DNA from 3 places in the Pseudomonas sp. L-22-4S-12 genome. Region 3 is predicted to be linked to each of the others. Evidence: predicted binding sites of a transcription regulator. Region 3 holds the regulator's gene; each other region holds the start of a gene.

Region 1 (9,352 bases), on a different contig from region 3:
GCCGAACGCAGCGCCTCGATGCCGTCGATGATCAGCCGGCCGGCGGCTGCGGCGAAGTAGTGCTTGCCGCTGCCGTGCTCGCGCCAGCCCATCTCGTCGCCGCCACGCCCCAGGCGCAGCGGCACCTTGAGGTGCTGGGCATGCTCGTGCAACACGCGCAGGTCGAACTGCACCAGGTTCCAGCCGATGATCGCGTCGGGGTCGTGGCGGGCCAGCCAAGCGTTGAGCCGCTCCAGCAGCTCGGCGCGGGTTGCGCAGTAGTCGAGGTCGAAATCCACCTCGGCAGCCACTTCGGGCTGCGGGCCGAGCATATACACCTGACGCTGGCCGCAGCCTTCCAGGGCGATGGAGTACAGCTCGCCATGCTCGCTGGTTTCGATGTCGAGGGAGACCAGGCGCAATGGCGGGCGGTAATCAGGCACCGGCTTGAGTTGCGCATCGAGCAGCAGGCCGCCCTCACCGGGCGTGCCGCCGAACAGCAGCGGCGCGGTGATGAAGCGCTCCATCAGGTAACGCTCCGGTGGGCGCACATCGGCCTCGTAGACGTCGACGCCGGCCTTGCGCAGCTGCTTGTCGAGCTTGATCAGCTGGCGGTGCTGCTGGCAGTACAGGCCGAGCACGGGGCGATGGTGAAAATCGCACAGGTCCAGCTCGCGCAGCTCCGCGCCGTGCGCGCCCTGCAGCAGCGTCTCGGCGCGCGCGCGCTGCTGCGCTGGAATGAAGGCCACCGACGGCTGATAGGGCACGCGCACCAAGCGCGGGCCGGCGTCGGTCGCCAGCCAGAACTCGACCTGGGTGCCGGCCGGCGTATCGCGCCAGTGCCGGGTCAGGACAAAGCCCCGCTGTAGATCCACCGCTGCCACCTCGAATGCCTGTTGCACCGCCCGATTCTACTGGCCCGGGGCGATCCACGCTGGCTTTCGAGCCAGCGCGGGCCAGGCCGAGGCCGCGCGTGCCGGCATTTGCCCCGGAACGAATAGCCAAAGGCTTACACGGATAGGCTGCGATTGGCCCTGTCGACGACCGACCCTTGCGCCTAATCTAAGCCCATCACTGATGAGCAGGACGCTCATCGGGATCAAGGATGATCGACCATCGCCAGGAAGGCAGCTGACAGGACGTCGGAATGGTCTGAGAAAAACCCGCTTCGGCGGGTTTTTTGTTGCCCGCGCAAAAGTGTCGTAGGCATTTTTAGCTCTAGCCTCTCCGCACCGGACGACCGGCCCCGGCGCCTGCCCCTTGAATCTTGCCCGTGCAACTCGCAAAGTTGGCCCCACTATCGAGGTGGCCGGAGGCTGCGGTGCTCAAGCAATTACTGGCTGGACTCACGCTGCTTCTGCTCTGCCGCCTGGCCGCCGCCGAGGAGCCGGCGCTGAGTGCCGAGCAGCTACGCTTCGTCACCGCCAACGCCGAGTTCACCCTGCTGCACGAGATGGGCCACCTGCTGATCAGCGAGCTCAAGCTGCCGGTGCTCGGGCGCGAGGAAGACGCCGCCGACCAGTTGGGCTTCATCGGCCTGTTCCTGCTGTATGGCAAGCAGCGCGATGCCGACTTCTACCAGAAGCTGCTAGATGTGGCCGAGTACTGGCGCCTGGAGTCGCTGCGGCCCAAGCCGGCCCACGAGGAGATCCAGCCCTGGGACAGCCACGCCCTGGATGCCCAGCGCTTCTACAACTTCGCCTGCCTGGCCTACGGCAGCGACCCCGACCGCCTCGAGTGGATGATCCAGACCACCGGCCTGCCGGTGGAGCGGGCGCTCTACTGCGACGAGGAATACCGCCAGGCGCAATATGCCGTGCAGTGGTTCGAGCAACGCCTGCAGCGCCCCCAAGGCAGCCCCATCCGACAGCGCATCCGCGTGCTCTATGACGAGCCCCCCAGCCACCTGAGCTACGGCCCGGACATGCTGGCCAAGGTCAAGGCGTCCGGCGAGCTGGAGGCGGTGGCCAACAAGGCCAGCGAGATGTTCGACCTGCCCCGTGACGCGACCCTGCGCCTGACCAGCTGCGGCGCACCCGACGCCTGGTACGACGCGCGCAATGCCGAGGTCGTGCTCTGCTACGAGAGCCTCGAGCACTTCCACCGGCTGGCCAGCTCGCGGGCGCTGCCCCGGCCGCCAGCCCGCTGAGTGCCGGCGCAGCCGCTCACCAGCCGAGCAGGAACATGGCCTTGGCCAGAAACAGGATGCCGAGCATCTGCACCAGCACGCTGAGGTGGATGAAACGCGAGCGGGCCGGCGTCATGCGGCCGCTGCGCATCAGATAGACCACGGCGATGAAGTGGCCGAGGATGCTCAGCGCCAGGCCGATCTTCAGCACCAGCAAGGTACCGAAGCTGCTGGCGAAGGGTTCCCGCAGCACCGCCCGGTACTGCCAGGCCAGCCCCGCACCGGCACCGTATAGCGCCAGCACCACCCAGTGCATGACTTGCCGGGCACGCTGCCCCAGCGCCCGTGACAGTTGCTCGCGCGGGGCCGCCTCCAGCTGCCGGGCGGCACGGCTGAGAATCATCACCTCGAAGAACACCCCACCGATGAAGCAGGCGGCGGCGCTCAGATGGACGAACTTCAGCAACAGATAAGCCATGGGCACTCCTTAGCGGCTAGTTTCTCCACGGCCTGTTAGCCCGGATGCCCGTCAGCGCGGGTGCTCCAGAGCATGGGCGCATAGCAGTAAAGATACAGGGCGAAGGCGCAGGTCCAGCAGATCGCCGCCAGCCACAGCGACGGCAGGTACCAGAAGCCGACCCCCAGCACACGGAACACGCCGCCCAGGTTGAGCAGCACAAAGGCCAGGGCGAAGCCGCGCGGCAGTTCCAGCGGCCGCCCGGTATGCCCCAGCGAGACGCGCGCCAGCATGGCCAGGATCAGGCCACCGACGCCGCCAACGGTCAGGGCATGCAGGGCCTGGCTGGGGTTGCCGAGCAGGCCGAAATGCCACAGCGCCATGCCGGCACAAGCCAGCCCCAGCCAGGCATAGGCTAGGTGCAGCGACCACAGCAGCGGCACCCGCAGCAGGCCGCCGTCGAACCAGCGCAGCAGACGGATGCCATGACCTAGGGCCAAGGCGGCGAAGGCCAGGCCGAGCCAAGCCTGTGCCAGCAAGGCGCTGCCGCTGGCATGCAGCACGGCCAGCGCAGCGGTGAGCAACAGCAAGGCCCAGTCCAGCCAGGCCCAGGGCTGCACCGCCGTCATCCGACCGAGGCCGCGCTGGGTGAAGAAGGGAATCACCCGTCCGCCGATCAGCCCCATCATCGCCGCCACCAGCCACACGGCGGCCCAGGTGCCCTGTCGCTGCCAGCCATCGTTGCCCTGCTGCACGCCGAGCAGGGTCAGCAGGTCGGCGCCCAGCAACAGCAGCAGCACGGCCACGATCGGGTAGTTGCGGCTCTGCCGCACCGCCCACAGCAGCCGCGCCATCACCAGCGCCACACCGGCGAAGAACAGCAGGTTGCTGAGCAGCAGCAACAGCGGCGAGCCCGACCACCACATCAGCCGCCCCACCAGCCAGATGGCCACCAGCACCGCCAGCGGCTTGCCGGACAGGCTCGGCCGCCCGGTCCAGGTCTGCACCGCGGTCAGCAGGAAGCCGGCGATGATCGCCCCGGCGAAGCCGAACACCAGTTCATGGCGGTGCCAGGCCAGCCAGCCGCCCAGGGGTTGCTCGGTCAGTGGCCAGCCCTGCAGCGCCAGCAGCCACAGCGGAATGGCCAGCGCCGCCAGCAGGCTGCCCAGTAGGAAGAACGGACGAAAGCCGAGACGCAGCAGGGGCGTGATCGCCATCGCCTTGCGCTTGTCGAGAATCTGCATAGCTGCTCCTGCTCCACGCCAGCCGGCGCACAACCCCATCAATGGACACTTGGCCACCATCATGACCCATGGCCGGGCCACGGCCATGACCGAAGTCAAGCCGACGCAGTGCACAGCGGAAAACCGCAACGGCCACTCCCGCCAGCCTAGCGCGGCCGCCGCGGCTTTACCGGCCAAGGCTCCTTGCCGCCTGGCAAGCCATTGAAAATATGGACATTACTCGCAAAACCCAGACGCAACCGGGTAAATCTGTCGAGCGCTTGGCACCGGCCAGCGGGAAAACTTGCTGCAATGGAACGCGCGCTAAATCGCGGCGTCCAACTGCCCGCCGAAACGTGCCCGGCACGGTTCGCAGCAGCTGTCTTTTGCGTGTGGAAGTTCAGGAGTATTCCAATGAAGAGTTTGGCGGTGATGGTTCTAGGCTCGGTCCTGCTGTTGTCGGGTTGCAGCTTCAGCGCCCCTGGCGTGCATGCCCGCATCGGCGATGTCGATTCGGTCCACCTCGATGTCGGCGGCGGCCAGCATGGCGGCAGCTTCTGCCCACCCGGGCACCGCATGAAAGGGAGCTGCTAAATGAGCGCGCGTCTGCTGATCCTGACCATGGCGGCCATCCTGATGACGGGCTGCAGCCTGCGACTGCCGGGTATCGGCATCGACATCGGCGGTGGCGGTGGCGGCGGCCCGCACCACTGCCCGCCCGGGCAGGCCAAGAAAGGCAACTGCTGACCCCGCACCGGGTTGGCAACCGAAGAAGGCCGGCAATTGCCGGCCTTCGCCGTTTCTGGGCGGCGCACCCGGACTGGCGAGCTCGCGGCAAATCGCCGATGCTGTGCCCATGCAGCTGATCGATACCCACACCCACCTCGACTTCCCCGACTTCGATGCCGACCGCGGCGCCCTGCTCGCCCGCAGCCGTGCCCTGGGCGTGGAGAAACTGGTGGTGCTCGGCGTGTACCAGGCCAACTGGCAGCGCCTGTGGGACCTGGTGCAGGGCGATGCGGGCCTGTACGCCGCCTTCGGCCTGCACCCGGTCTATCTGGAGCAGCACCGCCCCGAGCACCTGGACGCGCTGCGCCACTGGCTGCAGCGCCTGGCCGGCCACCCCCGGCTCTGCGCGGTGGGCGAGTTCGGCCTGGACTACTTCCTCGAGCAGCTCGACCGCCAGCGCCAGCAGGCGCTGTTCGAGGCCCAGCTGCGCCTGGCCGCCGAGTTCGAGCTGCCGGCCCTGCTGCATGTGCGCCGCGCCCATGCGGCCACCATCGCCACCCTGAAACGCTGCAGGCTCAAGCGCGGCGGCATCATCCATGCCTTCGCCGGCAGCCACGAGGAAGCCCGCGAGTACCTCAAGCTCGGCTTCAAGCTCGGCCTCGGCGGCGCGCCGACCTGGCCGCAGGCCCTGCGCCTGCGCCAGGTCGTGGCCCGCCTGCCGCTGGAGGCCATCGTCCTGGAAACCGACGCCCCGGACATGGCGCCGGCCATGCACGCCCACCAGCGCAACAGCCCGGAGTTCCTCGCCGACATCTGCGCGGCCCTGGCCGAACTGCGCGGCATCGAGGCGGACGAGCTGGCCAGCGCCAGCAGCCGCAACGCCGCCGAACTGTTCGGCTGGCCGCACTGAGGCCAGGCAGAAACGACAAGGCCCGCCGGAGGGCGGGCCTTGTGCGCCTGCATCAGGCTCAGAGCCTGTTTACGATCTTTTGAGCTAGAGCCAGGCAAGGCGAAATTGGGCGAGGACGCGGAGTTTACAAGCCGTAAATGAGCAGTCCGAGTCCAATTTCAACGCAGCATGGCCGACGATCAAGAGATCGTAGACAGGTTCTCAGACGCGGAACGCGCTGATCAGCTCCTTGAGGCGACCAACCTGGTCGGACAGCTGGCGGCTGGCCTGTTCGGTCTGCACCGCGCCTTCGGCTGTACGCTCGCCGGCCTGGTTGATCTCGACGATGTTCATGTCGATATCGTGGGCGACCGCGGTCTGCTGCTCGGCGGCAGCGGCGATCTGCTGGTTCTGGTCGACGATCATGCCCACCGCGCCGAGGATGTTCTCCAGCGCCTGCTGCACGTTGGCCGACTGGCTGACGGTGCTTTCGACCATCTGGTGACTGCCGTTCATGGCGGTCACCGTGGCGCCGACCCCGCTCTGCAGGCGGCCGATCATCTGCTCGATCTCTTCGGTGGACTGGTGGGTGCGTTTGGCCAGGTTGCGCACCTCGTCGGCCACCACGGCGAAGCCGCGGCCCTGCTCGCCGGCACGCGCCGCCTCGATGGCCGCGTTGAGCGCCAGCAGGTTGGTCTGCCCGGCGATGCCCTTGATCACTTCCAGCACCTGGCTGATCGAGGCGCTGTCGGCGGCCAGCTGGTTGATCACGCCGACCGACTTCTCGATCTCGCTGGCCAGCAGCTGGATGCTGCCGACCTGGAACTCGACCATGCCACGACCGCTGACGGTTTCCTGGTTGACGCTCTGCGCGCTGCCCACCGCGGCGGCGGCGCTGCGCGCCACTTCCTGGGCGGTGGCGGACATCTGGTTCATCGCCGTGGCCACCTGCTCGATCTGCCCGCGCTGGGCGCTGACCGCCTGGCTGCTCTCGCCGGAAACCAGTTCGACGCGATCGGCCTGGCGTTCGACTTCGGTCACGGTCTGGCCGACCAGCTCGATCAGGTCGCGGATCTTCGCCACGGTGCCGTTGAACACCTGGCCCAGCTCGCCCAGCTCGTCCTGGCTCTTGACGCTGACCCTGACCGTCATGTCGCCGGCGGCGACCTGGCCCAGGGTCTGGCCAAAGCCTTTCAGGGTGGTGCGGGTGGATACGTAGAAGCCGCCATAGAGGTAGCCGATCAGCAGGAACACCAGCACCAGCGCCACCACCAGCAGGATCATCTGCACACGCTTGGCGGCCAGGCGCTCGCTCAGCTCCTCATCGAGGAAGCCCAGCACCGCCTCGTCGAGCACATAGGTCTTGTCGATGCCGGCGCTCATCTGGTCGAAGAAGCCCTGCCACGGCGCGTCCAGGGTATCGGCCATGAGGATCTGCTCTTCCAGCAGGCTGCCGCCCTCGGTCAGGCTGTTGCGGCTGGCTTCGGCCAGCGCGCTCAGCTGCTTCTGCGCCAGGGCGTTGCCCTGCAGGGCGTTCTGGATCTTGAAGCCGTATTCGGCGTGCAGCTTCTCCAGCTCCAGCAGCAGCTCGTCGAGCTTGGTGCTGTCGGAGGAGCCGAGGATGCCCTGGCCCAGGGAGTAGGAGCCCAGGGCACGGCCCTTGCTCAGGGCCTTGGTCACCGGCGGGGTGACCGTGGTCAGCAGCTCGGTCATCTGCCGCACCGTCAGTTCGCCGTCCTGGCTGAGACCGGACTGGCTGGCGACGAACTTGATGAACACCTCGGCATTGTCCAGCGCCTTGACCACCAGGCCGGCCTTACTGCGCTGCGACGACTCCTGCTTGACCGCATCGAGGGAGGCCTTGATGGCGTCGCGCTGGGTGTTGAATTCCTCGATCTTCTGCGCGTCGCTGCTGCTCGGCTGCAACTGCCCCAGGGTGGTGTTGATGCTGGTTTCCAGTGCGCCGATCTGCGCGACCAGCTTCTCCGACTCGCCGGACTGCCCGAGCACGGCATTGATCTCCAGCAGGTCGTTGAGGCGCTCCAGTTCCTGGCGCATCTTCAGGCTCTGCTTGAGCAGCTCGAGGCTTTGCAGTTCCGACCGGGTATCGACGAACTCGTGATAGGAGTCGCGCACCAGATAGAAATTGGTGATCAGCATGGGCAGGAAGAAAAGCACACTGATCAGGCTGAACTTCATGCCGAAGCTCAGGCGGTTCATCAGCGCAATGGCGGGATACAACACGCTATTCACTAAACGTCTCCTGTTGCCATTATTGTTGTATGCCGGTCGGGAGCAGACCGGCGCTGGAACGGCAAAATAGGGGTGTCACGGGTTTATCTCGGCGCCATGCTCAGGCAAGCACTCGCACCTTCTCAAGCTGTATACCGGATATCGACCCCAACCTCTGTAACTTAAGGTTAAGAATGCGCACACCTCTCCGCTTCGGCATTGACCTGGGTGGCACCAAGACGGAAATCATCGCCCTGCAGGGCTCCGACGAACGGCTGCGGCGGCGCCTGCCGACACCCCAGGGCGACTACCAGGCCAGCCTGCAGACCATCGTGCGCCTGGTGCGCGAGGCCGAGCAGCAACTGGGCGCCAGCGGCAGCGTGGGCATCGGCATTCCCGGCACCCGCTCGCCCGATCACGGGCGGATCAAGAACGCCAACTCGGTGTGCCTGATCGGCCAGGACCTGCAAGGCGACCTGGAAGACCTGCTGCAGCGCCCGGTGCGCCTGGCCAACGACGCCGACTGCTTCACCCTGTCGGAAGCCAGCGACGGCGCCGGCGCAGGGGCCGACAGCGTATTCGGGGTGATCCTCGGCACCGGGGTCGGTGGCGGCATCGTGATCCACGGGCGCCTGCTCGGCGGGCCGAATGCCATCGCCGGCGAATGGGGGCACAACGCCCTGCCCTGGCGCAGCCCGGCCGATGGCCCGGCGCGGCGCTGCTACTGCGGCCTGGACGACTGCATCGAGACCTTCCTCAGCGGCCCCGGCTGGGCCGCGCGCAGCGGCCTGGGGCTGAATGCCGCGCAGCTGGCCGCCGCCGCCCAGGCCGGCGAACCGGCCGCCCAACAGGCGCTGCAGCGCTACTGCGAGCAGCTGGCGCGCGGTCTGGCCACGGTGATCAACCTGCTCGACCCGCACGCGATAGTGCTGGGCGGCGGCCTGTCGAATATCGCCGCGCTGTATGAGCGGGTGCCGCCGCTACTGGTGCGCCACGTGTTCTCCGACCAGGTCAACACCCGTCTGCTGCCGGCCCGCCACGGCGACTCCAGCGGGGTGCGCGGCGCCGCCTGGCTGTGGCCGTAGCGCTCAGAGCAGAAGAATCCACACGGCAAAGGCGGCATACCAGAGCACGGCCGCCCGCACCAGCAGCTGCCACAGCTCGTCCAGGCTGCTGACTCCGGGCTCGCCCACCTGCGGTTCGGGCAGCTCGCTGGCGGCACGCCCGGCATTGACCAGCAACTGCGCCGCCGGAATGTCCCAGCCGAGCAGGTCATGCAGCACCGCACGGCTGACCGCGGCGAAGTTGCCGACCAGGGCGAAGCTGGCCGCCAGCACCCGCACCGGTAGCCAGTCCAGGCCATGGCGCAGCTGCGCGGCCCGCTCGGCCAGCGGCGCCGTGGCGGCATGTTCGGCGGCCAGCGCCAGCAGGCGATAGGCCAGTGGCACCAGCGGGCCGAGCAGCGCGTACCAGAAGATCACCGCGAAGAAGGCCTGATAGGCCTGCCACAATTCATAGCCCTGCACACGCAACAACAGCTCGGCCTCGCCATCGGCTTCGAGGCCGAGGTCGCGCTCGGCCACATGCAGCGCCGCCTGGTCATCGCCACGCCGCCAGGCATCGCGAAACGGCCCCAGCGCCGCCAGCACATCGCCACGCCCCAGGCTGTAGATCACCACCAGCAGATGCACCGGCAAGGCCAGCCAGCCATAGGC
Region 2 (9,352 bases), on a different contig from region 3:
ATGCAGGCGCTCCTCGGTATAGCGGTACTCGCTGCTGCCGGACAGCAGCCAGCCGAGCACACCCGCAGACGCTTCCTGCATCCGCGGGTGGCGCAGGCTGCCGCGCCAGACCTGGCGGGTTGCCGGGCGCACCTCGGCCCCCGCCGGATTGATCAGGCACTCGCCGGTGCCGTCGGCGAAGCGCAGCCAGCCTTCGCTGCTGCCGCTCTCGACCACCCGCCAGGAGCGCTTCTTGCCGCTCTCGCTGTACTCCTCGATCTTGAAGCGCCACCACAGGCAGGGCGTGCCGGTCAGCGGCGCGATGATCTGCACCTCGGGCTGCTCGTGCAGCACGCCGTACAGCTCGACATAACCCTGCGCCGCCGAACGCAGCTTGGAGGTCGGCGTATCCAGCAGGAAACGCGCCTCGCCGAGCCGCTTCAGGCACCACCAGCCACCGCCGACACAGGCACCGACGCTGAAGGCCAGGCTGATGGCCAGTCCACCGACATCCATGCTCAGCTGAACAGCGACTTGAGGTCGACGTCGGCCTTCTCTTCATCGCTGAACTCCAGCAACTCGGCCGCCTGGAAGGCGAACAGGCGCGCGATGATCACGTCCGGGAACTGCTCGACGCGCACGTTGTTCAGGTTGACCGCCTCGTTGTACAGCTCGCGGCGATCGGCGATGGCGTTCTCCAGGCCGCTGATGCGCTGCTGCAGATGCTGGAAGCTGTCGTTGGCCTTGAGCTCGGGATAGTTCTCGGCGAGGGCGAACAGCTGCCCCAGGCCGGCACGCAGGCCGCTCTCGGCCTGGCCGAGGGCGCCGACATCGTGCTTCTCGCGGGCGCTGGCCACCGCATTGCGCGCGGCGATCACCCGCTCCAGGGTGGTGCGCTCGTGCTGCATGTACTGCTTGCAGGTTTCCACCAGCTTGGGCAGCTCGTCGTGGCGCTGCTTGAGCAGCACATCGATGTTCGACCAGGCCTTGCTCACCCCGTGCTTGAGGCGCACCAGGCCGTTATACAGGCTCACCACCCAGACGGCGGCGAGGAACAGGACAACCAGAATGGCAACGACGGTAAGACTCATGGGCAACGCTCCTTGTGGACTGCCGGCATTCTAGCGATGCGCCGCGGCGAGCACAGTCCCAGCAGGTCACACGGCAGCGGAATAATTAGCCCTTTGCATAAAATGCAAATCTTTCGCATTATTGCGCGGTTTCTAGGTGCAACTGCACTGCACTCCCATCTTCATAGGTAAAGGATCCCGCCATGACTCGTATGCCCCTGGCCACCGCCAGCCTGCTGGCCCTCGCCATTGCCCTCGCCGGCTGCGGTGAAGACAAGCAAGAAGCCGCCGCACCGCAAGCCGCCACTCCGGCTGCCGCCAGCAGCCCTGCCGCGACCCTGAAAGTCGCCGATGCCGAGGCCAAGGCCGTGGTCAGCCACTACGCCGACCTGGCCCTGGCCGTGTTCAGCGACGCCGCCAGCACCGGCAAGAACCTGCAGGCCGCCGTCGATGCCCTGCTCGCCAACCCCAGCGACGCCACCCTGCAGGCCGCCCGCGAAGCCTGGCTGGCCGCCCGCGCGCCCTACATGCAGACCGAAGTGTTCCGCTTCGGCAACGCCGTGGTCGACGACTGGGAAGGCCAGCTGAACGCCTGGCCGCTGGACGAAGGCCTGATCGACTACGTCGCCGCCGACACCGCGCAGACCCAGGGCAACCCGGGCGCCACCGCCAACATCATCGCCAACACCTCGATCCAGGTCGGCGAAGACCAGCTCGACGTGACCACCCTCACCCCCGAACTGCTGGCCAGCCTGAACGAGCTGGGCGGTTCCGAGGCCAACGTCGCCACCGGTTACCACGCCATCGAGTTCCTCCTCTGGGGCCAGGATCTCAACGGCACGGGCCCGGGCGCCGGCGCCCGCCCGGCCAGCGACTTCAGCGTCGGCGCCGGTGCCACCGGTGAGCACAACGAGCGTCGCCGCGCCTACCTGAAGGCCGCCACCGACCTGCTGGTCAGCGACCTCGACGCGATGGTCGTGCAGTGGCAAGCCGGCAATCCCGACAACTACCGCGCCAAGCTGGAAGCCGAATCGGCCGAGAACGGCCTGCGCAAGATGCTGTTCGGCATGGGCAGCCTGTCCCTCGGCGAACTGGCCGGCGAGCGCATGAAAGTCGCCCTGGAAGCCAACTCCACCGAAGACGAGCACGACTGCTTCAGCGACAACACCCACAACTCGCACTTCTACAACGGCAAAGGCATCCGCAACGTCTACCTGGGCGAGTACCAGAAAGTCGACGGCACCACCCTCAGCGGCCCGAGCCTGTCGTCCCTGGTGGCCAAGCTCGACGCTGCCGCCGACAGCACCCTCAAGACCGACCTGCAAACCAGCGAAGCCAAGCTGCAGGCCCTGGTCGACAGCGCCGAAAAGAACAACGTGCACTTCGACCAGCTGATCGCCGCCGACAACAAGGACGGCCAGCAGATCGTCCGTGACGCCATCGCCGCCCTGGTCAAGCAGACCGGCGCCATCGAACAGGCTGCCGGCAAGCTGGGCATCAGCGACCTGAACCCGGACACCGCCGACCACCAGTTCTGATACCCCGGCACTGGCAACCGATGCACCCACAAGGTGCATCGGTTTTTTTATGCCCGGTAACCATCTGGCGGCCAGCCTTCGGCCGCCGCTGCGCGATGGTTGAAACTGCTGCCGGCCATTGTTCATGCCCGCCACTCGCACCTGCGGCAGCGCGCCTCAGGCTGCAAACGCAAATCCCTCTTATTCGAATTCCATTAGCCTGCTAAGATTGCCCGCCTGATTCTCCGTTCAGGTTCGTGCTCGATGCCTTTCCCGTTGCGCCCCTGCGTACTTGCGCTGACCCTCGGCCTGGCCGCCTGTGACCAGGCGCCGCCACCGGCCGAGCCCGGCGAAGCCCTTTCCGCCGGCAGCGCCTCCGTGCGCCAGGCCGACCAGAACGCCTTCTCCCAGCCCTCCGCCAACCTCGCCCCGTCGCGGCGCCTGGACTTCAGCGTGGGCAACAATTTCTTCCGCAATCCCTGGGTCATCGCGCCGTCGACCACCACCGCGCGCGACGGCCTCGGCCCACTGTTCAATACCAACGCCTGCCAGAACTGCCATATCAAGGACGGCCGCGGCCATCCACCGCAGCCGGACGCCAGCACGGCAGCTTCCATGCTGGTCCGCCTGTCCATCCCCGCCGCTGGCTCGCCGGCCCATGCCGAGCAGCTGCAGCGCCAGGGCGTGATCCCCGAGCCGGTGTACGGCGGGCAGCTGCAGGACATGAGCATTCCAGGGCAGGCCCCGGAAGGCCGCGTGCGGGTGCGCTACGAAACGCGCCTGGAGACCTTCGCCGACGACAGCCGGGTCGAGCTGCGCCAGCCGGTCCTGGAGATCGATCGGCTCGCCTATGGCGAACTGCATCCGGACACCCGCTTCTCCGCGCGCATCGCCCCGCCGATGATCGGCCTCGGCCTGCTCGAAGCCATCCCCGAGGCGGCCATCCTGGCAGGCGCCGACCCCGATGATGGCAACGGCGACGGCATCCGCGGCGTGCCCAACCGGGTCTGGGACCGGGCCCAGCAGCGCAGCGTGCTCGGCCGCTTCGGCTGGAAGGCCGGCCAGCCCGGCCTCAACCAGCAGAATGCCGACGCCTTCGCCAACGACATGGGCCTGACCAGCAGCCTGATCGGCCAGGACAACTGCAGCCCGGCCCAAGAGGAGTGCCGCGCCACACCCGACGGCGGAGTGCCGGAAGTCAGCGCCAGCATCATGGCCAGCGTGCTGTTCTACACCCGCAACCTCGGCGTCCCGGCCCGTCGCGACGTCGACAGCCTGGCGGTGCGCCGCGGCAAGCAGCTGTTCCACCAGGCCGGCTGCCAGCTGTGTCATACCCCCAGTTTCACCACCGCCGCCGAGGCCGCCGAACCCGAGCTGGCCAACCAGACCATTCGCCCCTACAGCGACCTGCTGCTGCACGACATGGGCGCGGGCCTGGCCGACGGCCGCGACGAGTTCCAGGCCAACGGTCGCCAGTGGCGCACCGCACCGCTATGGGGCATCGGCCTGACCCAGGCGGTCAACGGCCACACCCAGTTCCTCCACGACGGCCGCGCGCGCAACCTGCTGGAGGCCATCCTCTGGCACGGCGGCGAGGCGCAGGCGGCGAAGAACCGGGTCCTCGATTTCGACGCCGAGCAGCGCAGCGCGTTGCTGGCCTTCCTCAATTCCCTCTAAGGAGAATGGCATGATCCGCACGCCCCTCGCTGTCGCCCTGCTCGGCCTCGCCCTGGCTGCCTGCAGCCCGCAAGACCCCAGGCAGCAGGCCAGCATGGCGCTGACCGACGGCGTGCTGCTGCCGGCCTATGCCAGCTGGGACAAGAGCAACCAGCAACTGGCCGCCAGCGCCAAGGCCTTCTGCGCCGGCAGCCAGGATCTCGCCGCAACGCGCCAGGCGCTGCACAGCAGCATCGCCAGCTGGGCCGCCCTGCAGCCGCTGCTGGTCGGCCCGCTGGCCGAAGGCAACCAGGCCTGGCAGGTGCAGTTCTGGCCGGACAAGAAGAACCTGGTGCAGCGCCAGGTCGAGAGCCTGCTGAAGAGCAAGCCGCAACTGACCCAGGCCGACCTGGACCAGGCCAGCGTGGTGGTCCAGGGGCTCACCGCCTACGAGTACGCGCTGTTCGATGGCACCATCGACCTCGACCAGGCCGCGCAGAAAGCCCGCTACTGCCCGCTGCTGATCGCCATCGGCGAACACCAGACCCAGCTCAGCGCCAGGGTGCTCGGCCAGTGGCAGGCCCAGGACGGCATGGCCGCTCAGCTCAAGACCTTCCCCAATGCCCGCTACGCGGAGGCCACGGAAGCCGTCGGCGAGCTGCTGCGCGCCCAGGTCAGCGCCCTCGACGGCCTGAAGAAGAAGCTCGGCACTGCCCTCGGCCGGCAGAGCAAGGGCTTGGCGCAGCCCTACCAGGCCGAGTTCTGGCGCAGCAACGCCAGCCTGGCCAGCCTCGCCGCCAGCCTGGCCAGCGCCGAACGCGTCTGGCTCGGCGCCAACAACGACGGCATCAAGGCCCTGCTCGGCAGCGAGCAGGCCGACCTGGCCAAGCGCCTGGACGCCCAGTACGCCAGCACCCGCCAGCTGCTGGCCGCGCTGCAGCGCCCGCTCGGCGAACTGCTCGCCGACGACGCCGGCCGCCAGCAGCTGAACGCCTTCTACGACAGCCTCGACCAGCTGCACCGCCTGCACGAAGGCGAGCTGGCCAAGGCCCTCGGCATCCAGCTGGGCTTCAACGCCCACGATGGTGACTGAATGAAGCGCAGAGCCTTCCTCGGCCTCGCTGGCGCCGCCCTCGCCGCCGCCTCCCTCGGCGGCTGGAAGCTGGCCAGCCACGCCCGGCAACCCCTGCTGCTGTCGGCCCGCGACGACGGCGACGGCCAGCACTATGCCGTCGGTTACCGCCTGGACGGCAGCCAGGCCTTCGCCACGCCGGTCGCCGAACGCTGCCACGACGTGGTGCCGCACCCCAGCCTGCCGCTGGCCGTGTTCGTCGGCCGCCGGCCGAGCCGCGAGAGCTACCTGATCGATACCCGCGACGGCCGCCTGCTGCAGACCCTGGCCGCCGCGCACGAACGCCACTTCTACGGCCACGGCCTGTTCCATCAGGACGGCGAGCTGTTCTACAGCACCGAGAACGACACCGCGCAGCCCGGCCGCGGCGTGCTCGGCGTCTATCGCCTGCAGGCCGACCGGCTGCAGCGCATCGGCGAGCACTCCACCCACGGCATCGGCCCGCACCAGCTGCTCTGGCTGCCCGGTGGGGAAAGCCTGGTGGTGGCCAACGGCGGCATCCGCACCGAGGCCGACAGCCGGGTGATGATGAACCTGCAGGCCATGGAACCCAGCCTGGTACTGATGCAGCGCGACGGCACGCTGCTCAGCAAGGAGCAGCTGCCGCAGCAGATGAACAGCGTGCGCCACCTGGCCGTGGCCAGCGACGGCACCATCGTCTCCGGCCAGCAGTACGAAGGCGACCCGCTGGACGCCGCGCCGCTGCTGGCGATCAAGCGCCCCGGCCAGCCCTTCCAGGCCTTCCCCCTGGGCGAGGCGCAGCGCGCGGCGATGCACCAGTACACCGCCAGCCTGGCCATCCACGACAAGCTGCGCCTGCTGGCCCTGACCGCGCCACGCGGCAACCGCTTCTTCATCTGGAACCTGGACAGCAGCGAACTGCTGCTCGACGCCCCGCTGCCGGATTGCGCCGGGGTCGGCGCGGTGAGCGAGGGTTTCGTCGTCACCTCCGGCCAGGGCCGCTGCCGCCTGTACGACTGCCGCACCACGCCGATCGCCGCCCACCCGCTGCAGCTGCCGGCCGGGTTGTGGGACAACCACCTGCGCCTGGCCTGAGAGCCCGCTCACGATCCCCTGACTGTCGGCCAGACCGCGTTAAAAACGCCCTCGGAATGCTCATTTACAGCTCGTAAACTCCGCTTCCTCGGCCATTTTTGCCTTGTCTGGCTCTAATTCAGAAAATCGTGAACGGGCTCTGCGCCGCATGCCAGGCTCAAGGTCGGCGCCGGCCGACCGATCTATACTCACCGCGGCTTGACCGGCCCGCCTCCAGGCGGCAGCCGGCCGGGCCGCCGGCACGCGCCCCAGGGCGCGCCTTGCCGCACCCAGAACCCGGAAGAGAGGCCTAGCCCCCATGTTGCAAAAATCCCTGCGCGCGCAGATTCTCGCCCTGCTCGGCGGCAGCCTGGTGCTGATCCTGATCACCGCCCTGGCCTGCTTCAGCTTCCTCTCCGGCGGCATTCAGGCCTACCGCGGCCTGCTCGACGGCCCGGTGGAAGCCACCCGCCTGATCGACGCGGCCAACGTCGAGTTCAAGATCCAGGTGCAGGAATGGAAGAACGTCCTGCTGCGCGGCCGCGACAGCGCCAATCTGGACAAGTACTGGGGCCAGTTCGAGGCCCAGGAACGCAAGGTGCAGGACACTCTGGGGCAGCTGATCCAGGTGGCCGCCGATGATCCGGCCCTGCAGGCCCAGGTCGAGCGCCTGCGCAGCGAACACCAGAGCCTCGGCGCCAACTACCGCAAGGGCCGCGACGCCTTCATCGCCGCCGCTGGCGATGCTGGCGCCGGCGATGCCGCGGTCAAGGGCATCGACCGCGCGGCCAGCGAGCAAATGAGCGCCCTGGTCAAGCAGCTGCGCGAACACAGCCTGCAGCAGGCCCAGCAGATCAACGCCGCGGCCGACCGCACCATCCAAATCGGCACCCTATTGCTGCTGGCCGCCAGCGGGCTCATCGCCCTGTTCAGCCTGTGGCTGGTCAACCGCAACCTGATCATCCCGATCCGCCACCTGATCACCCACGTCGACCAACTCAGCCACGGCAACTTCGGCCAGCGCGTGGAAACCACCCGCGCCGACGAACTGGGCATGCTGGCCATCGCCGCCAATACCCTGCGCGACTTCCTCGCCAGCACCACCCAGAGCCTGCAGCAGAGCAGCAGCAACCTGGACAACGCCAGCGGCGAGCTGAACAACATCGCCTCGCGCATGACCCTGGGCATCAACGAGCAGTTCGAGCGCACCGACCAGGTCGCCACCGCCATGCACGAGATGTCCGCCACCGCCCTGGAAGTGGCCCGCCACGCCGCCGAGGCCGCGCATGCCGCCGACGATGCCGACAGCTCGGCGCGCCAGGGCGGCCAGGTGATGGACGCGACCATCCAGACCATCACCGGCATGCGCGGCGAGATCGCCAACACCGCCGAGGTGATCCGCCGCCTGGAAGCCGACAGCGGGCGCATCGGCAAGGTGCTGGAGGTGATCCGCGGCATCGCCGAGCAGACCAACCTGCTGGCCCTCAACGCCGCCATCGAGGCCGCCCGCGCTGGCGAACAGGGCCGCGGCTTCGCCGTGGTGGCCGACGAGGTGCGCACCCTGGCCCAGCGCACCGCCGAATCCACCGCCGAGATCAACCAGATCATCGACACGGTGCAGACCGGCGCCCTGAATGCCGTGCGCGCCATCGAGAGCGGGCAGAGCCGCAGTGAGGAAGGCGTGACCCAGGTCACCGAGGCCGGCGCCATGCTGCAGCGCATCACCGGCGCGGTGGAGGCCATCCGCGACATGAACCGGCAGATCGCCACCGCCGCCGAGGAACAGACCTCGGTGGCCGAGGACATCTCGCGCAACCTCACCGAAATCACCGCCATCGCCAGTTCCAACCAGGAAAACGTCGAGCGCACCCAGGCCGCCAGCCAGAACCTGCACCAGCTCTCCGGCGAGCTGGGCGCGGTGACCCGCAGCCTGGCCTCCTGAAAACCTGGTTGCGATCTCACGCTAGAGCCTGTTTTAACCCCGCAGGGCCGACGCGCAGCAGATCCTAGACAGGCTCTGAGCCCGCGCGCCGGCACTGGGAGGTACCGGGCCAGAGCCTGGCGGGCGATCGCCGCGACACAGTGTTGCGGCAATCGGCAGCGGTAATTTCCTGCAAACGGGATGTTTTTGACTTGATGGTCAGCTGGTACTAAGGTGCCTGCTTCGCCTATTCCCAGGCCACTCTCGCCCTGCCAAGGAACCGGAATATGTTGCTCCGCCGCATGTTTATCATGCTGGGCGCGGTCATCCTCGTGGTGCTCGCCCTGGCCGCCTACAAAGGCTATTCGATCTACCAGGAAGTGCAGATGTTCGCCGCGCCGCAGCCGGCCATCAGCGTGTCCGCCGCCACGGCCAAGGAGCAGCCCTGGCAGAGCCGCCTGCCGGCCATCGGCACGCTCAAGGCATTCCAGGGCGTCGACCTGACCGCCGAAGTCGAGGGCACCGTGCAGCAGGTGCTGTTCCAGTCCGGGGAGAAGGTCAGCCTCGGCCAGCCCCTGCTGCAACTGGACAGCCAGGTGGAACAGGCGATCCTCGCCACCGCCCTGGCCGTACGCAACCTGGCCCAGGTGGAGTACCAGCGCGGCAAGAATCTGGCGGTCAAACAGGCCATCTCCAAGAGCGAGTTCGACCGCCTGAATGCCGAACTGCTCAAGGCCGAGGCCAGCGTCGCCCAGCTGCAGGCCAGCCTGGACAAGAAGCGCATCCTCGCGCCCTTCGCCGGCACCATCGGCATCCGCCAGGTGGATACCGGCGACTACCTGAGCCCCGGCAACCCGGTGGCCACCCTGCAGGACCTGTCCAAGCTGTTCGTCGACTTCTTTCTGCCCGAGCAGACCGTGCCGCTGCTGGCCATCGGTCAGCGCGTACGCCTGAACGTCGCCGCCTATCCGGGTGAGGTATTCGAGGGCGAAATCGCCGCGATCAACCCCAAGGTCGAAGAAACCACGCGCAACCTGCAGGT
Region 3 (9,352 bases):
CAGGAAATACCGGATAACAAGCAGGTCACCATCGTTGCGACGGTGGGCCAGAACTGAGGGTTCTAAGCCATGCAAGTCAAACGCTTCTTCGCCGCCGATATGCGTACCGCCATGAAACTGGTGCGTGACGAACTGGGCGCCGACGCCGCCATCATCGGCAATCGCCGGGTGGCCGGCGGGGTCGAGCTGACTGCCGCGCTGGACTATCAGCTGCCCGCCGAGCCGGCGCGCCAGCCCAACCCGGCGCTGGAAGCCGAACTGCGCAAGACCCAGGCGAAGATCGCCAATGCCCAGGCCGACCTGGCCAGCCGCGCCGTGGCCGACGAGCGCAAGGACCGCCAGCTGTTCGCCAACGAGTCGCTGATCGCCCCCGAGCTGCCGGCCACTGCCGTCAAGGCTCAGCGCCCGGCACCGGCGCCAGTGGCGGCGGCTCCGCAGCGGACCGGCGCCGACCAGGGTGCCATCGATGCCATGCGCTTCGAACTCAATGGCCTGCGCGAGCTGATCGAAGTGCAGCTGGGCTCGATTGCCTGGGGCCAGATGCAGACCCGCAAGCCGGAACAGGCCAACCTGTGGCGCCGCCTGCAGCGCATGGGCCTGTCCGCCGAGATTTCCAAGGCGCTGCTGGAGCGCGTCGGCAAGGTCGCCGAGCCGCGCCAAGCCTGGCGCATGCTGCTGGCGCACCTGGCCCACGCGATTCGCACGCCGAAGGTCGAGCCGCTGGAGGAGGGCGGGGTGATCGCTCTGGTCGGCCCGGCCGGCATGGGCAAGACCACCACCCTGGCCAAGCTGGCCGCGCGCTACGTGCTCAAGTACGGCCCGCAGAGCATCGCCCTGGTGAGCATGGACAGCTTCCGCATCGGTGCCCAGGAGCAGCTGAAGACCCTCGGGCGCATCCTCGATGTGTCGGTGACCCAGGTCGACCCCGGCCAGTCGCTGGTCCAGGCCCTGGCGCCGCTGGCGCGCAAGCGCGTGGTGCTGATCGACACCGCCGGCCTGCCGGGCAACGACCCGGCCCTGCGCATGCAGCTGGAAAGTCTCGCCGGGCGCGGCGTGAATGCCAAGAATTACCTGGTGCTGGCCGCCACCAGCCAGAGCCAGGTGCTCAAGGCGGCGTACCACAGCTACAAGCGCTGCGGTCTGGCGGGTTGCATCCTGAGCAAGCTGGATGAAGCCACCAGCCTCGGCGAGGTTTTAGGGCTGGCTATCAGCCAGCATCTACCGGTAGCCTATCTGACTGATGGGCCTAAGATTCCGGACGATCTGCAACTGCCGCGCAGCCACCAACTGGTGAGCCGGGCGGTCAGCCTGCAAAGCGCGGAAGATCCGAGCGAGGAAGCCATGGCGGACGTATTCGCCGGCCTGTACCAGAATCCGGCGCGCCGGGCGGGTTAGGGCGAGCGGTGCTGAGCAAGGCGTTCTAGTGTTGAGGAGCGGTCGGTGGAGTTGCCCGACCGGCCCAGTCCAGGCAAGACAAGGTGTGTAGAGAACATGGGTAGTATGCATCCCGTACAGGTGATCGCCGTAACCGGCGGCAAGGGTGGCGTCGGCAAGACCAACGTGTCGGTGAATCTGTCGCTGGCCCTGGCCGACCTCGGCCGTCGGGTCATGCTGATGGACGCCGACCTGGGCCTGGCCAATGTCGACGTGCTGCTCGGCCTGACCGCCAAACGCACCCTGGCCGATGTGATATCCGGCGAGTGTGACCTCAAGGACGTGCTGATCCAGGGGCCGGGCGGCATCCGCATCGTGCCGGCCGCCTCCGGCACGCAGAGCATGGTGCAGCTGACCCCCATGCAGCACGCCGGGCTGATCCAGGCGTTCAGCGATATCAGCGAGAACCTCGATGTGCTGGTGATCGACACCGCCGCGGGGATCGGCGATGGCGTGGTCAGCTTCGTCCGCGCCGCCCAGGAAGTCATCGTGGTGGTCTGCGACGAGCCGACCTCGATCACCGACGCCTACGCCCTGATCAAGCTGCTCAATCGCGACTACGGCATGAGCCGTTTCCGCGTGCTGGCCAACATGGCCCACAGCCCCCAGGAAGGCCGCAACCTGTTTGCTAAGCTGACCAAGGTCACCGACCGCTTCCTCGATGTGGCCCTGCAGTATGTGGGCGCCGTACCGTACGACGAGTCGGTGCGCAAAGCCGTGCAGAAGCAGCGCGCGGTCTATGAAGCTTTCCCGCGCTCGAAGTGCGCACTGGCGTTCAAGGCGATCGCCCAGAAAGTCGACACCTGGCCGTTGCCGGCCAACCCGCGCGGCCATCTGGAGTTTTTCGTCGAGCGTCTGGTGCAGCAGCCGGTCGCGGGTTCCGCGGTATGACAGCAGCCAGTGGACTCCGTATGTACAGCAAGGCCCAGGCGCAGGATTCCCAGCACCAATTGATCGAACGCTATGCGCCTCTGGTCAAGCGCATTGCCTACCACCTGCTGGCGCGTCTGCCGGCCAGCGTGCAGGTGGATGACCTGATCCAGGCCGGCATGATCGGCCTGCTCGAAGCCTCGAAGAAATATGACGGCGGCAAGGGCGCCAGTTTCGAAACCTATGCCGGCATTCGCATCCGTGGCGCCATGCTCGACGAGGTGCGCAAGGGCGATTGGGCGCCGCGTTCGGTGCACCGCAATACCCGCATGGTCAGCGACGCGATCCGAAAGATTGAGGCGAGAACCGGCAGAGACGCTAAAGATCAAGAGGTTGCGGCCGAACTCCAATTGAGTCTCGAGGATTACTACGGCATCCTTGGCGACACTTTGGGCAGCCGTCTGTTCAGTTTCGACGACCTGGTGCAGGACGGCGAACATGGCGGCATGCAGGAAGACACCGGGAGCACCCAGACCGAACCCTTGCATGAGCTGGAAGATGAACGCTTCCAGGCGGCGCTGGCCGATGCCATCGCCAACCTGCCGGAGCGCGAGCGTCTGGTTATAGCGCTGTATTACGACGAAGAACTGAATCTCAAGGAAATCGGTGAGGTCCTGGGAGTCAGCGAGTCCCGTGTCAGCCAGCTGCACAGCCAGTGCGCCGCGCGTTTGCGCGCACGTCTGGGCGAGTGGCGGGCGAGCTGAAGGGCAACCGGTTTCACGATTGCGACGTCCCCGGGGGCCGAGGGCGTTTAGGACTGTACGGAGGTCGACTTGGACAAGAACATGAAAATCCTCATCGTTGACGACTTTTCGACGATGCGACGGATCATCAAGAACCTCTTGCGTGATTTGGGTTTCACCAATACCGCCGAAGCGGATGACGGGGTCACCGCGCTGCCGATGCTGCAGAGCGGCAGCTTCGACTTCCTGGTGACCGACTGGAACATGCCGGGCATGACCGGCATCGACCTGCTGCGCGCAGTACGCGCCGACGAACGCCTGAAAACCCTGCCGGTGCTGATGGTGACCGCCGAGGCCAAGCGTGACCAGATCATCGAGGCCGCACAGGCCGGGGTGAATGGCTACGTGGTCAAGCCGTTCACGGCCCAGGTGCTCAAGGAGAAGATCGAGAAGATCTTCGAACGGGTTAACGGCTGATGTTCGCCACGAGGGCGCTATGGCACACGATGACTCCTCTCTGGGCGAGCTTGAATCGACCCTGAAGCTGCATGCAACGCAACTCGTCGACAGCCTGGAAAAAGGTCGTTTTGGCGAAGCGGTGCAACTGATCCACGAACTCAACCAGACCCGCGACCGGGGGCTGTACCAGGAAGTCGGCCGGCTGACGCGCGAACTGCACAACGCCATCGTCAACTTCCAGATCGATCCGCGCAATCCGCACGCCCAGGAGGTCTCGCAGATCAGCGACGCCACCGAGCGGCTGTCCTACGTGGTGCAGATGACCGAGAAAGCGGCCAATCGCACCATGGATCTGGTCGAGCAGAGCGCACCGCTGGTCAACGACCTGGGTGACGAGGCGCAGAGCCTGAATGCCGACTGGGGGCGCTTCATGCGCCGCGAGCTGGGGGCCGACGCCTTCCGCGAGTTGGCCAAGCGTATCGAGTTGTTCCTCGCCCGTAGCGAGCGCGACAGCCAGAAACTCTCCGGCCACCTGAACGACATCATGCTGGCCCAGGATTACCAGGACCTGACCGGCCAGGTGATCAAGCGCGTGACCCAGTTGGTCACCGAGGTGGAGAGCAATCTGCTCAAGCTGGTGCTGATGGCCAGTCATGTCGATCGTTTTGCGGGCATCCAGCATGACCATGACGTGCTGCGCGCCGAGCAAGAACAACAAAAAGAGCCTTCCCGGGGTGAAGGTCCGCAGATTCATGCCGATAAGCGTGAAGACGTCGCGTCCAGTCAGGACGATGTCGACGATCTGCTGTCCAGCCTGGGATTTTAAGGCTCTAACAGAGCCTTTGGAGCGCACCGATGAGCTTCGACGCCGATGAAGAAATCCTCCAGGACTTCCTGGTAGAGGCCGGCGAAATTCTTGAACTGCTGTCCGAACAACTGGTCGAGCTGGAAAGCCGACCGGATGACACGGACCTGCTCAATGCGATTTTCCGTGGGTTTCACACCGTCAAGGGGGGCGCCGGGTTCCTCCAGCTGAACGAGCTGGTGGAATGCTGCCACATTGCGGAAAACGTCTTCGACATCCTGCGCAAGGGTGAGCGGCGGGTGACCGCCGAGCTGATGGACGTTGTGCTGCAGGCCCTCGACGCCGTCAACGAAATGTTCAGCCAGGTGCGCGAGCGCGCCGAGGTCACCCCGGCTACTCCCGAATTGCTGGCGGCGCTGGCCCGCCTGGCCGAGCCGGAGAGTGCGGACGAGCAGGTCGAGGTCGCCGTCGTCGAGGCGGCGCCCGAGCCGGCGCCGGTGGCGGGCGGCGACATCACCGACAGCGAGTTCGAACAGCTGCTGCAAGCCATTGGCGAGCCGGCGGGCGAGAGCCCGGCGCCTGCCGCGGTGGGCTCGGATGAAATCACCGATGACGAGTTCGAGTCGCTGCTCGACCAGTTGCACGGCAAGGGCAAGTTCAGCGAAACGGCCGTTGTGGCTCCCGCACCGGTCGCGGCGGTTGGCAAAACCGGCGGCAATGACGAAATCACCGACGACGAGTTCGAGGCCCTGCTCGACCAGCTGCACGGCAAGGGCAAGTTCGTCGCGGCCGAGGAAGCGCCTGCAGCAACCGCAGCCGTGGCGGCGCCTGCTGCGGCAGGCGACAACATCACCGATGACGAGTTCGAAGCGCTGCTGGACCAGTTGCACGGCAAAGGCAAGTTCGACGAGAACGCCGTACAGCCGGCCGTAGCGGCCGTTGCCGCGGCACCGGCTGCTGCCGTGGCGGCCAAGCCGGCTGCCGCCAAGCCGGCGCTCAAGCCGGTTGCCAAGCCCGCGCCGGTCAAGGCCGCCACGCCTGCGCCGGCCGCCGCGGTCGCGGACAAGGCCGCCCCGGTGGCCAGCGAGGCGGAGACCACGGTGCGGGTGGATACCGCGCGCCTGGACGAGATCATGAACATGGTCGGCGAACTGGTGCTGGTGCGTAACCGCCTGGTGCGCCTGGGCCTGAACAGCGGCGACGAGGCCATGGCCAAGGCCGTGTCCAACCTCGACGTGGTCACCGCCGATCTGCAGACCTCGGTGATGAAGACCCGCATGCAGCCTATCAAGAAGGTCTTCGGGCGCTTCCCGCGCCTGGTCCGCGATCTGGCCCGGCAGCTGAAGAAAGAGATCAACCTGGAACTGGTCGGCGAAGAAACCGACCTCGACAAGAACCTGGTCGAGGCCCTGGCCGATCCGCTGGTGCACCTGGTGCGCAACGCGGTCGACCACGGCATCGAGATGCCGGAGGAGCGCGAGGCCGCGGGCAAGGCGCGCGGTGGTCGGGTGGTGCTGTCGGCCGAGCAGGAAGGCGACCACATCCTGCTGTCGATCTCCGACGACGGCAAAGGCATGGACCCGGAAATCCTGCGCGCCAAGGCCGTGGAAAAGGGCCTGATGGACAAGGATGCGGCCGATCGCCTGAGCGAGACCGAGTGCTTCAACCTGATCTTCGCCCCGGGCTTCTCGACCAAGACCGAGATTTCCGACGTGTCCGGCCGCGGTGTCGGCATGGACGTGGTGAAGACCAAGATTTCCCAGCTCAACGGCATCATCAACGTGCACTCGGCCAAGGGCCAGGGCTCGAAGATCGTCATCAAGGTGCCGCTGACCCTGGCGATCATGCCGACCCTGATGGTCATGCTGGGCAACCAGGCATTCGCCTTCCCGCTGGTCAACGTCAACGAGATCTTCCACCTCGACCTGTCGCGCACCAATGTGGTCGATGGTCAGGAAGTGGTGATAGTGCGCGACAAGGCGCTGCCGCTGTTCTACCTCAAGCGCTGGCTGGTGCGCGGGGCGAGCTGTGAAGAGCAGCGCGAAGGCCATGTGGTGATCCTCACGGTCGGCAGCCAGCGCATCGGCTTCGTGGTCGACCAGCTGGTGGGCCAGGAGGAAGTCGTGATCAAGCCGCTGGGCAAGATGCTGCAAGGCACTCCGGGCATGTCCGGCGCAACCATTACCGGTGACGGGCGCATCGCCCTGATCCTCGATGTGCCGAGCATGCTCAAGCGCTACGCACGTCGCATTTGATTGACTGCGGTCTGGCATGGCCAGCCGCTCAGGAGTGTTTATGGCTGTCAAGGTCCTGGTGGTGGACGATTCCGGCTTCTTTCGCCGCCGGGTATCGGAAATTCTCTCCGCCGACCCGAATATCCAGGTAGTTGGCACCGCGACCAATGGTCGCGAGGCCATCGATCAGGCGCTGGCACTGAAGCCGGACGTGATCACCATGGATTACGAAATGCCGATGATGGACGGCATCACCGCGGTACGGAACATCATGCAGCGCTGTCCGACGCCGGTGCTGATGTTCTCCTCGCTGACCCACGAAGGCGCCCGGGTGACCCTGGATGCGCTGGATGCCGGGGCGGTGGATTTTCTGCCGAAAAACTTCGAAGACATCTCGCGCAATCCGGAGAAGGTCAAGGCGCTGCTGTGCGAGAAGGTCCACAGCATCGCCCGCAGCAACCGCCGCTACAGTGGCTACAGCCCGACGCCGAGCCCGGTGGCTGTGCCCAGCAGCACGCCGGCACCCAGGGTCAGCGCCCCGGCAGCGGCGCTGCGCAGCCCCGGCGCCGCGCCGGCACCTGCCGCGGGGAACTCCCCCGCCCCAAAGCGTAAGGCGTACAAGCTGGTGGCCATCGGCACATCCACCGGTGGTCCGGTGGCCCTGCAGCGGGTACTGACCCAGCTGCCGGCCAGCTTCGCAACGCCGATCGTGCTGATCCAGCACATGCCGGCGGCCTTCACCAAGGCCTTTGCCGAGCGCCTGGACAAGCTGTGCCGGATTTCCGTCAAGGAAGCCGAGGATGGCGACGTCCTGCGCCCCGGCCTGGCCCTGCTGGCGCCGGGCGGCAAGCAGATGATGATCGACCCGCGCGGCGCGGTGCGCATCCTGCCGGGCGACGAGCGCCTCAACTACAAGCCCTGCGTCGACATCACCTTCGGTTCGGCGGCCAAGTCGTTCAACGACAAGGTGCTGGCGGTGGTGCTCACCGGCATGGGCGCCGACGGCCGCGAAGGCGCGCGCCTGCTCAAGCAGGGCGGCAGCCAGGTGTGGGCCCAGGACGAGGCCAGCTGCGTGATCTATGGCATGCCCATGGCCATCGTCAAGGCCAACCTGGCCGATGCGGTGTACGGCCTCGACGACATTGGCCGGCACCTGGCCGAGGCCTGCGTCTGATGGATGTATTGAGCCTGGTCGGGGTCATCCTGGCGTTTGTCGCGATCATCGGCGGCAATTACCTCGAGGGTGGCCATGTCGGGGCTCTGCTCAATGGTCCGGCGGCGCTGATCGTGATCGGCGGCACGCTGGGGGCGGCGTTCCTGCAGGCGCCGATCAATGTGTTCAAGCGCGCCCTGACCATCCTGCGCTGGATCCTCTTCCCGCCGCACATCGATCTGGCCGGCGGCATCACCAAGGTGGTGGGCTGGAGCATGACCGCGCGCAAGGAGGGCCTGCTGGGCCTGGAGCCGGTTGCCGACAGCGAGCTGGATCCCTATGCGCGCAAGGGCCTGCAGCTGCTGGTCGACGGCGCCGAGCCGGAGGCGATCCGCAGCATCCTCGAAGTCGACCTGTACACCCAGGAGGGCCGCGATATCCAGGCCGCCAAGGTGTTCGAGAGCATGGGCGGCTACGCGCCGACCATCGGTATCATCGGTGCGGTGATGGGCCTGATCCACGTGATGGGCAACCTGGCCGACCCGAGCAAGCTGGGCAGCGGGATTGCCGTGGCGTTCGTCGCCACCATCTATGGCGTGGCCTTCGCCAACCTGCTGCTGTTGCCGGTGGGCAACAAGCTCAAGGCCATCGCCGTACGTCAGTCGCGTTATCGCGAAATGCTGCTGGAAGGCATCCTGTCCATCGCCGAGGGTGAAAACCCGCGCTCCATCGAGTTGAAGCTGCAAGGCTTCATGGACTGAGGGGCAGGGGACCGACATGGCCCGGCGACGCAACCACGAAGAACATGAGAATCACGAACGCTGGCTGGTGTCCTACGCGGACTTCATCACCCTGCTGTTCGCCTTTTTCGTGGTGATGTACTCGATCTCGTCGATCAACGAAGGCAAGTACAAGGTCCTCTCCGACAGCCTGGTGGGCGTGTTCAGCGAGCCGGAGCGGGCGATCAAGCCGATCCCGATCGGCGATGAGCGCCCGCGCACCACCGAGCCGGATCGCTCGATGAACGAAGACAACCCGAACGGCGCTTCCGCCACGGCCACCGACCCGTTGCAGGAGATCGCCGAGAGCGTGCGCGGCGCCTTCGGCGACCTGATCAACAGCGAACAGCTGACTGTGCGCGGCAATGAGTTGTGGATTGAGATCGAGCTGAATTCCAGTCTGCTGTTTCCCAGCGGCGATGCGGTGCCCAACGAGCTGGCCTTCACCCTGATCGACAAGGTGGCGAAGATCCTCGCGCCCTATGAGAACCCGGTGCATGTCGAGGGCTTCACCGACAACCTGCCGATCAGCACCGCCCAGTTTCCCAGCAACTGGGAGCTGTCCACGGCGCGCGCGGCGAGCATCGTGCGCATGCTGGCGATGGACGGGGTCAACCCGGGGCGGCTGGCCGCGGTGGGCTATGGCGAGTTCCAGCCGGTGGCGGACAACGCCACCGCCGAAGGGCGCGCGCGCAATCGGCGGGTGGTGCTGGTGATCTCGCGTAATCTGGAGGTCAGGCGCAGTCTCAGTGGTGTCGGCAGTGGCAATGCCCAGCCGGATGCGGCCCTGCAGCGGGCTGGCACGCAACCTGCAGCGGCGACCCCGGACACGGCGCCCGCAGCGGGCTCCGCCAATATTCCGCCGCCTGCGCCAT

The links. Region 3 encodes FliA, which starts transcription of late flagellar genes. Its sites were predicted from a motif close to CTAAAGTTTNNNNNNNNNNNGCCGNTAA; they were not measured.
Region 1: the regulator FliA is predicted to act here: its motif matches at 7,797-7,824, upstream of F3I16_RS10370 (methyl-accepting chemotaxis protein).
Region 2: the regulator FliA is predicted to act here: its motif matches at 6,567-6,594, upstream of F3I16_RS11050 (methyl-accepting chemotaxis protein).

Annotation. Positions count from the first base shown of each region.
Region 1 is NZ_WELL01000003.1:231,959-241,310, reverse strand. Features, by position in the region: gene F3I16_RS10400 (DNA polymerase II) at 1-854, opposite strand, end outside; gene F3I16_RS10395 (DUF4344 domain-containing metallopeptidase) at 1,301-2,128, shown strand; gene F3I16_RS10390 (CopD family copper resistance protein) at 2,145-2,585, opposite strand; gene F3I16_RS10385 (NnrS family protein) at 2,621-3,808, opposite strand; gene F3I16_RS10380 (hypothetical protein) at 4,202-4,381, shown strand; gene F3I16_RS21015 (hypothetical protein) at 4,382-4,534, shown strand; gene F3I16_RS10375 (TatD family hydrolase) at 4,644-5,426, shown strand; gene F3I16_RS10370 (methyl-accepting chemotaxis protein) at 5,628-7,658, opposite strand; gene F3I16_RS10365 (ROK family protein) at 7,832-8,722, shown strand; gene ampE (regulatory signaling modulator protein AmpE) at 8,726-9,352, opposite strand, start outside.
Region 2 is NZ_WELL01000003.1:386,618-395,969, reverse strand. Features, by position in the region: gene F3I16_RS11080 (GIDE domain-containing protein) at 1-495, opposite strand, end outside; gene F3I16_RS11075 (LemA family protein) at 498-1,070, opposite strand; gene F3I16_RS11070 (imelysin family protein) at 1,253-2,587, shown strand; gene F3I16_RS11065 (di-heme oxidoredictase family protein) at 2,831-4,243, shown strand; gene F3I16_RS11060 (imelysin family protein) at 4,254-5,315, shown strand; gene F3I16_RS11055 (DUF1513 domain-containing protein) at 5,316-6,410, shown strand; gene F3I16_RS11050 (methyl-accepting chemotaxis protein) at 6,709-8,331, shown strand; gene F3I16_RS11045 (efflux RND transporter periplasmic adaptor subunit) at 8,598-9,352, shown strand, end outside.
Region 3 is NZ_WELL01000004.1:197,428-206,779, reverse strand. Features, by position in the region: gene flhA (flagellar biosynthesis protein FlhA) at 1-57, shown strand, start outside; gene flhF (flagellar biosynthesis protein FlhF) at 70-1,395, shown strand; gene fleN (flagellar synthesis regulator FleN) at 1,492-2,325, shown strand; gene fliA (RNA polymerase sigma factor FliA) at 2,322-3,068, shown strand; gene F3I16_RS12225 (chemotaxis response regulator CheY) at 3,150-3,524, shown strand; gene F3I16_RS12220 (protein phosphatase CheZ) at 3,544-4,332, shown strand; gene F3I16_RS12215 (chemotaxis protein CheA) at 4,362-6,566, shown strand; gene F3I16_RS12210 (chemotaxis response regulator protein-glutamate methylesterase) at 6,607-7,719, shown strand; gene F3I16_RS12205 (flagellar motor protein) at 7,719-8,459, shown strand; gene motD (flagellar motor protein MotD) at 8,476-9,352, shown strand, end outside.